Regions from separate parts of the Nocardia sp. NPDC058499 genome, predicted to be linked through region 1. Evidence: riboswitches for the same ligand, from Rfam matches in the RefSeq annotation. Region 1 holds a riboswitch; the other holds the start of a gene.
The links. Region 1 has a riboswitch for S-adenosylmethionine ahead of ACFWPH_RS24020 (homoserine O-acetyltransferase). Riboswitches for the same ligand answer to the same signal wherever they lie in the genome.

Region 1 (3,406 bases):
GAAACCGATCACCTCGGGGGTGTTGTCGAGTTTGCCGCGATGTTCGAGGCCGCGGGTCCAGGCGAAGATCGACGCGATCGGGTTGGTCGAGGTCGGTTTGCCCTGCTGGTGCTGACGGTAGTGCCGGGTGACGGTGCCGTGCGCGGCCTCCGCCTCGCAGGTCTGGCCGTCCGGGGTGAGCAGGACCGAGGTCATCAGGCCCAGCGAACCGAAGCCCTGCGCGACGGTGTCGGATTGCACATCGCCGTCGTAGTTCTTGCAGGCCCAGACGTAGCCGCCCTCCCATTTCATGGAGGAGGCGACCATATCGTCGATCAGCCGGTGCTCGTAGGTGAGGCCGGCCGCGTCGAACTGGGTCTTGAACTCGGCGTCGAACACTTCCTGGAAGGTGTCCTTGAACATGCCGTCGTAGGCCTTCAGGATGGTGTTCTTGGTCGACATGTAGACCGGGTAGTTCTGCTGCAGCCCGTAGTTGAACGAGGCGCGCGCGAAGTCCTCGATGGACTTCTTGAAGTTGTACATACCCATGATGACGCCGCCGTCTTCCGGCATCTTCACGACCTCGTGGACGATCGGCTCGCTGCCGTCTTCCGGGGTGAAGGTCAGGGTGACGGTCCCGGCCTGGAAGGCCTTGAAGTCGGTGGCGCGGTACTGGTCACCGAAGGCGTGGCGGCCGATGATGATCGGCTTGGTCCAGCCGGGGACCAGGCGCGGAACATTGGAGATGATGATGGGCGCGCGGAAGATGGTGCCGCCGAGGATGTTGCGGATGGTGCCGTTGGGCGACCGCCACATCTTCTTGAGACCGAATTCCTCGACTCGGGCCTCGTCAGGAGTGATCGTCGCGCATTTGACGCCCACGCCGTGCTCTTTGATGGCGTTCGCGGCGTCGACGGTGACCTGGTCGTCGGTCTTGTCGCGGTACTCGATGCCGAGGTCGTAGTACTCGAGGTTCAGGTCGAGGTACGGGTGGATCAGCTTGTCCTTGATGAACTGCCAGATGATCCGGGTCATCTCGTCGCCGTCGAGTTCTACGACGGTGCCTTCAACCTTGATCTTGGACATGGATCTTCGTGTCCTCCTAAGATGGTGCCCTCATTGCACAACCAGGCGAACACGCTTGTGAGCGGACCCCAGCTGTTCAACAGACAACGTATACATCCCGCGTTGTCCACGAGACGTCTGATGTAACCAAGACGAGCGTACTGCTTGTGGTGATCGCACGGTGCAGCCAGGCCCGGTCGTGAGATCTCACACAGTGAGTCGCGCCACAAGGTTACCTGGTGGTGGCCCATGCCGATTTCTATCCACCACAGCCCACAGCTACCATGTGGAACAGGTCATGAGTGCCAGCGTCAAGCCCCGGCTCGCTGGCCGGCAACCCTCCAGCTGCGGTGGGGTGCTCCGGGTGATGACCGGGCTTCCGAAAGCCGGGAGCAAGCGCATGTCAGGAGGTCGCCGTTATGTGCCGGTGCTGGTCGCCTCGGCCCTGGCACTCCGTTTCGCGGCGAGCAACCCCCTATTTTCTGGAGCACGAGATGACCGATGGCAGTATCCCCGCCCACCTCACGGCCGTGACTCATATGGCCCGGCTATCGCCGCCGGTCGCGGCCCAGCGGGCGGAAGCCATCGCGTGAAGGTGAACACCGAACAGACCAGGGCCGTACCCGTGGCGCAGCTACCGCCGTCCGACGGCACCGTCGGCGTGATCGAGATCGGCGAGCTCACTCTGGAGAACGGGGCCCGGCTACCGGCGGTCGAACTGGTCGTCCAGCGCTGGGGCGAACTGTCCCCGGCCATGGACAACGTGGTGCTGATCGAGCACGCGCTGACCGGTGATTCCCATGTGGTGGGCGAACCCGATGCCGAGCATCCGCAACCCGGATGGTGGAACGGGATGGTCGGGCCGGGCGCGCCGATCGACACCGACGAATGGTGTGTGGTCGCCACCAATGTGCTCGGCGGCTGTCAGGGCAGCACCGGCCCCGGTTCCCCGGCGCCCGACGGCGCGCCGTGGGGGGCACGCTTCCCCGAGATCTCCATCCGCGACCAGGTGAGTGCCGAGTTGAGGCTGTTCGACCTGCTCGGTATCGACCGGCTGGCCGCGGCGATCGGCGGTTCGATGGGCGGGATGCGGGTTCTCGAGTGGATGCTGTGCGCCCCGGAGCGGCTGGCCGCGGCCCTGGTCCTCGCGGTCGGTGCCCGCGCGACAGCGGATCAGATCGGCACGCAGACCACCCAGATCGCCGCTATCACCGGCGACCCCGATTGGCAGGACGGTAACTACCACGGCACCGGCCGGGCGCCGATGGCCGGAATGGGTATCGCCCGGCGGATCGCGCATCTCACCTACCGCACGGAGGTCGAGCTGGACAGCCGGTTCGCCAACAGCCCGCAGGCCGGTGAAGACCCGTGGGACGGCGGCCGGTACGCGGTGCAGAGCTATCTCGAATACCAGGCCGAGAAACTGTGCAAACGCTTCGACCCGGCCACCTATGTGCTGCTCAGCGAGGCGATGAACCGGCACGATATCGGCCGCGGCCGTGGCGGGATCGAGGCCGCGATGGCACGCGCCGAGGTGCCGTGCATCGTGGGCGGGATCGACTCCGACCGGCTGTACCCGCTGCATACCCAGCGGGAATTGGCCGAGGGGCTGGCGGGATGCCGGCATTTCGAGGTCATCTCGTCCCGCGACGGTCACGATGCGTTCCTCACCGAGGCCGAAGCCATCGGCAAGCTGCTGGTCCAGACGATGGGCCTGGCCCGCACCCACCGCTGACGCGGGGTTGTCGCCTTCGCCTCACCGGGGGCCCCGTCAGGTGACGGCGACCCCCGGGACGGGGCGGTATCCGGCTCCCGGTTTCAGCTCACGCCGAGCGTATTGATAGTGGCGGCAAGGAACACGATCACGCTGCCCAGCAGGGTGAGTGCGCCCACGTCGAACGGTTTGCTGCGCACCGCCAGCAATCCCACCCGCACCGTGGGCAGGCACAGCCGGAATGCGGCGGCGATGAGTGTCGCGCCGCCGAAGAAGATGGCGCCGCGCCGCCACCGGTCCTGCGCGACGAAAACCACGGCGACCGCGATCACCGCGACAACCACCACCATCGGCAGATGGCAGCGTAGGAACCCGGCCAGGCGGTTACCGCTGCCGGGCTCGCCCTCGGTCACAGTCTCGGCGTCGGTCACGGTGCGATTGTTCCAGATGCGGCCGGTGCCGTCCTCCCGCCCTGATGGCCGGAAGGGAGCGCCGCGCCCCGGTCCGGGATGCAAACCGGTAGCGTGCGGCGGCCGTATGCGGTAGGGGCCTGTTCGAATACAGCGCTTCGCCCTTCACGGGCGACGCCGCGCACCGGTTTCCGGCCGGCCCGAGACGTCGCCCGTCCAGGCCGATTCAGCGCAGGGC
Region 2 (3,406 bases), on a different contig from region 1:
GAGGTAGGCCAGGCAGCGGTCACGGACCTCGGCGAGCTCAGCGGAGGTACTGTCCCGGCGGGCGACGAAACGGTCGATGGTCGCATCGATCGCCGTCCGGTAGTGCGTATTCGACGCGTACGCCGCGCGGACCTCGCTCAGGGCGCGCGGATAGTGGGGGTCGACGAGTGCGTCGTCCCAGCGCAGGATGTCGGTCTCGGCGGCGAGCAGATCGAGTAGCGGCCGGTTGCGGGCCACCCACTGATCACCCAGCCGACGCGATTCGGCATAGGCCCGAGCCGACGGGACTTCCAGATTGTGCCGCTGCAGCGTATCGGCCACAGCGACCGTGACCTGCCCGAACCCGCTGCGGTTGAGCAGATCGACGGTGGCGCCGAACTTCTCGCCTTCGTGATAGTCGGCACCGACACTTACCAGCAGAATTGTGGAGCGACCGGCATAGTCGTACTGCAGGCCCTTCAGGTCGAACGCCGCTTTATGGGAGGCGGAACCGACCGGCGCGGTAACGGTGAGTGTCATCAGCTCCACACCCCCAGCGGCTCGTCGCGACCGCGTACTCCGAGGAAAAGCCCGATCGTCACGCGGGGACGATCATGCGACGGCGCCACGGCATGCACCCGCCGCGGATCGATGAAGATCGCCTCGCCCACCACGGGCCGGACGGTGAGCGCCGGTGCTCCGACAGCCTCGCGGTCCACACCCCACACCCGCTCACCGGACAGTGCCCGGTACTCCTCCTCGGACGGATACGAGTCCCAGATCTCGAGCTCGCCACCGCGGTCGGGCATATCCAGATAGACGTTCACCGACAGCTGGCGGCGGATACCGAGAAGATCTTCCTCGGGCAGATTCCGCTGCACATTGTCGGTATGCGGCTCCAGGTCCACACCGGCCTGCTGATAGCGGACCACTCCGGCGAAGAACTTCCGGCTCTGCGAAGTCAGCAATACCGTCCCCGCCGGCCATGCTTCGTCGAGGAGAATCCGGATCGTGTCGGCCGGGTATGCATACGGCGCGGCGAGTTCTCGCAGACGCTGAAGGTGATCAGGGGCCGCTTGGAAGTAGGTGGACTCATCCCCCGGCGTCACCTCGGAGAACGCGTAGCCGATCCGCCGGAACTGCGGATCGGTGCCGAGCGGGCCGTGATCGTCCCGGCCGACGAACCGTCCGCGTAACCCGTCCAGCGCAGGGCCGGCGACGACGCCGCGCACCCGCACCGCGTAGACATCGCCTTTCAGCAGTTGCAGCAGGTGGTCGGCGGAGAACTCCTGAATCGATGTGGTGGCCAGGCGGCCGGATCGCTCGTCCAGTGGGTGGTCCGCAGATCCGGCTTCGGCTTCGGCAAATATTTCCGTCATCGTGTTCCTCCCCGTGCCGGCGAGATCCCGGCGCCGATAGTGGTCGTTCGCAGTGGCGAACGGCACGACGATCGATCACGTGCGGTCGACGAGAACCGCGCTGATCGCGGACACTCGAGTAACCCCGGTTCATCGGTCTGGCGTTAGCACCTTGTGGACGAATCCATGGTTGCCGCGACGTCGCAGAGCCAGTCTCTCGGTCGCTCGTGATGAAAATCCGTGCATTCGGAACATATGCAGCGCAAGGACTTCCATCAATGGTCAGGGAATCGGACGCGACCCAGCCGCGCAGGTCAGAAGTTATTAATCAAGCTGACCTCAACAGCGGGCGCACACACCCGGGGTTGACAAGCAGCGGACACCTCTGCCAATCTCGGCTCAGGTCATGAGTACCAGTGTTCAAGCCCCGGCTTGCTGGTCGGCAACCCTCCTCCGCGGTGGGGTGCTCCGGGTGACGACCGGGCCGTTCCCGATCGGGCACGGCAAGCGCGGACTCCGGCTCTCGTTCACCCCGGGGTCCCCCGACCCCGAGGATTGTTCCGATGACAGTCGCCATCGATACCCGTAGTGCTGCTGTGGCCTGCGTTTCCGGCCGCGATCTGCACGTCCCCCTGGTACAGGGCGGAACCCGCGCCTATGCGAATTTCGATTACGCCGCCAGCGCTCCCGCACTGACCCAGGTCACCGACCGGCTGGCCGCGCTGCTGCCGTATTACGCGAGTGTGCATCGTGGTGCCGGCTATACCTCGCGCATCTCGACCGACTGCTACGAAGCCGCCCGCGGGTCGGTCGCGCGATTTCTGAACTGCGCCGACGATCAGGTGGTCGTATTCACCCGTAATACGACCGACGCCCTGAACCTGCTGGCCGCCTGCGTTCCGGGCGACACCGTGGTGCTCGATATCGAACATCACGCCAACTTCCTGCCCTGGCAGCGCAACGGTCGCCGGGTGGTGCCTGTCGCGGACACGATCGAGGAGACTCTCGACCGGATCGCCCGCGAACTCGGCACGAAACCCGCTGCGCTGCTGTCTGTTACCGGCGCATCGAATGTCACCGGGGAAATCCTCCCGCTGGACCGGCTGGCCGCGCTCGCCCACCGGTACGGCACCCGGATCGCGGTCGACGCCGCGCAACTGGCACCGCATCGGCGGATCGACCTGCGCGCCTGCGGAATCGACTACCTCGCATTGTCCGGGCACAAACTGTATGCCCCGTTCGGGGCCGGTGTGCTGGTCGGCCGCCGGGACTGGCTCGACACCGCGAAACCCTATCTCGCCGGAGGCGGCGCGGTGCGGGAAGTGAGCACCGACGGTGTCGAATGGGCGCCGGCCCCGCAGCGGCACGAGGCCGGTTCACCGAACGTCCTGGGTGTGGCCGCGCTGGCCGCCGCCTGCGACACCCTCGGATCACTGCACGAGGCCGATACCACCGAACACGAGCGATATCTCACCGAGCGGCTACGAGACGGCCTGGACAGGATTCCCGGAGTGCGGTTCCTGCGCATCTGGCCCGACAGCACCGACAGTGTCGGGATCGTGGCGTTCACCGTCGACGGTGTCGAACCGGGCCACGTCGCGGCCTACCTCTCGGCCGAGCACGGTATCGGCGTGCGGGACGGCCGATTCTGTGCGCACCCGTTGCTGCACCGCCTCGGTGTGGACGGCGCACTGCGCGCCAGTATCGGCCTGGGCACCCGCGCCGGCGACGTCGATCGGCTGGTAGCAGCGATCGCGGCGCTGGTCGATCGCGGTACAGGCTGGAATTACCGGCAGCAGGACGGGCAATGGGGCCCGGCACCGGAGACGCGGGAGGGGCTCGCGCCCGGATCCGTGACCGGCGCAGCCCCTTGCGCGGCATTCTGAAGCCGGTACCCGGCGGTGATCCGTCCACTGGTTGCGTGCAGAACCGGCCCTGTAGTTATTCGTCGATGACCTGGGTGCCGCCGGCCGCTCGATCGTGCCAGCCCTGTTTCGCCGGGCTGGAACTGATCGTGAAAGCAATGGCGAGCGCGGCGACGAACCACAGCAGGCCACCGATCCACGGGA

Region 2: linked by a shared signal. The riboswitch ahead of ACFWPH_RS05020 (2OG-Fe(II) oxygenase) and the one ahead of ACFWPH_RS24020 (homoserine O-acetyltransferase) in region 1 are both predicted to bind S-adenosylmethionine.

The regions. Positions count from the first base shown of each region.
Region 1 is NZ_JBHXMZ010000008.1:169,709-173,114, forward strand. It holds gene ACFWPH_RS24015 (NADP-dependent isocitrate dehydrogenase) at 1-1,065, opposite strand, end outside; SAM riboswitch class IV at 1,339-1,449, shown strand; gene ACFWPH_RS24020 (homoserine O-acetyltransferase) at 1,634-2,779, shown strand; gene ACFWPH_RS24025 (DUF3017 domain-containing protein) at 2,863-3,108, opposite strand; gene cycA (D-serine/D-alanine/glycine transporter) at 3,395-3,406, opposite strand, start outside.
Region 2 is NZ_JBHXMZ010000001.1:1,077,115-1,080,520, forward strand. It holds gene ACFWPH_RS05015 (tRNA-dependent cyclodipeptide synthase) at 1-519, opposite strand, end outside; gene ACFWPH_RS05020 (2OG-Fe(II) oxygenase) at 519-1,358, opposite strand; SAM riboswitch class I at 1,485-1,574, opposite strand; SAM riboswitch class IV at 1,740-1,853, shown strand; gene ACFWPH_RS05025 (aminotransferase class V-fold PLP-dependent enzyme) at 1,901-3,223, shown strand; gene ACFWPH_RS05030 (RDD family protein) at 3,279-3,406, opposite strand, start outside.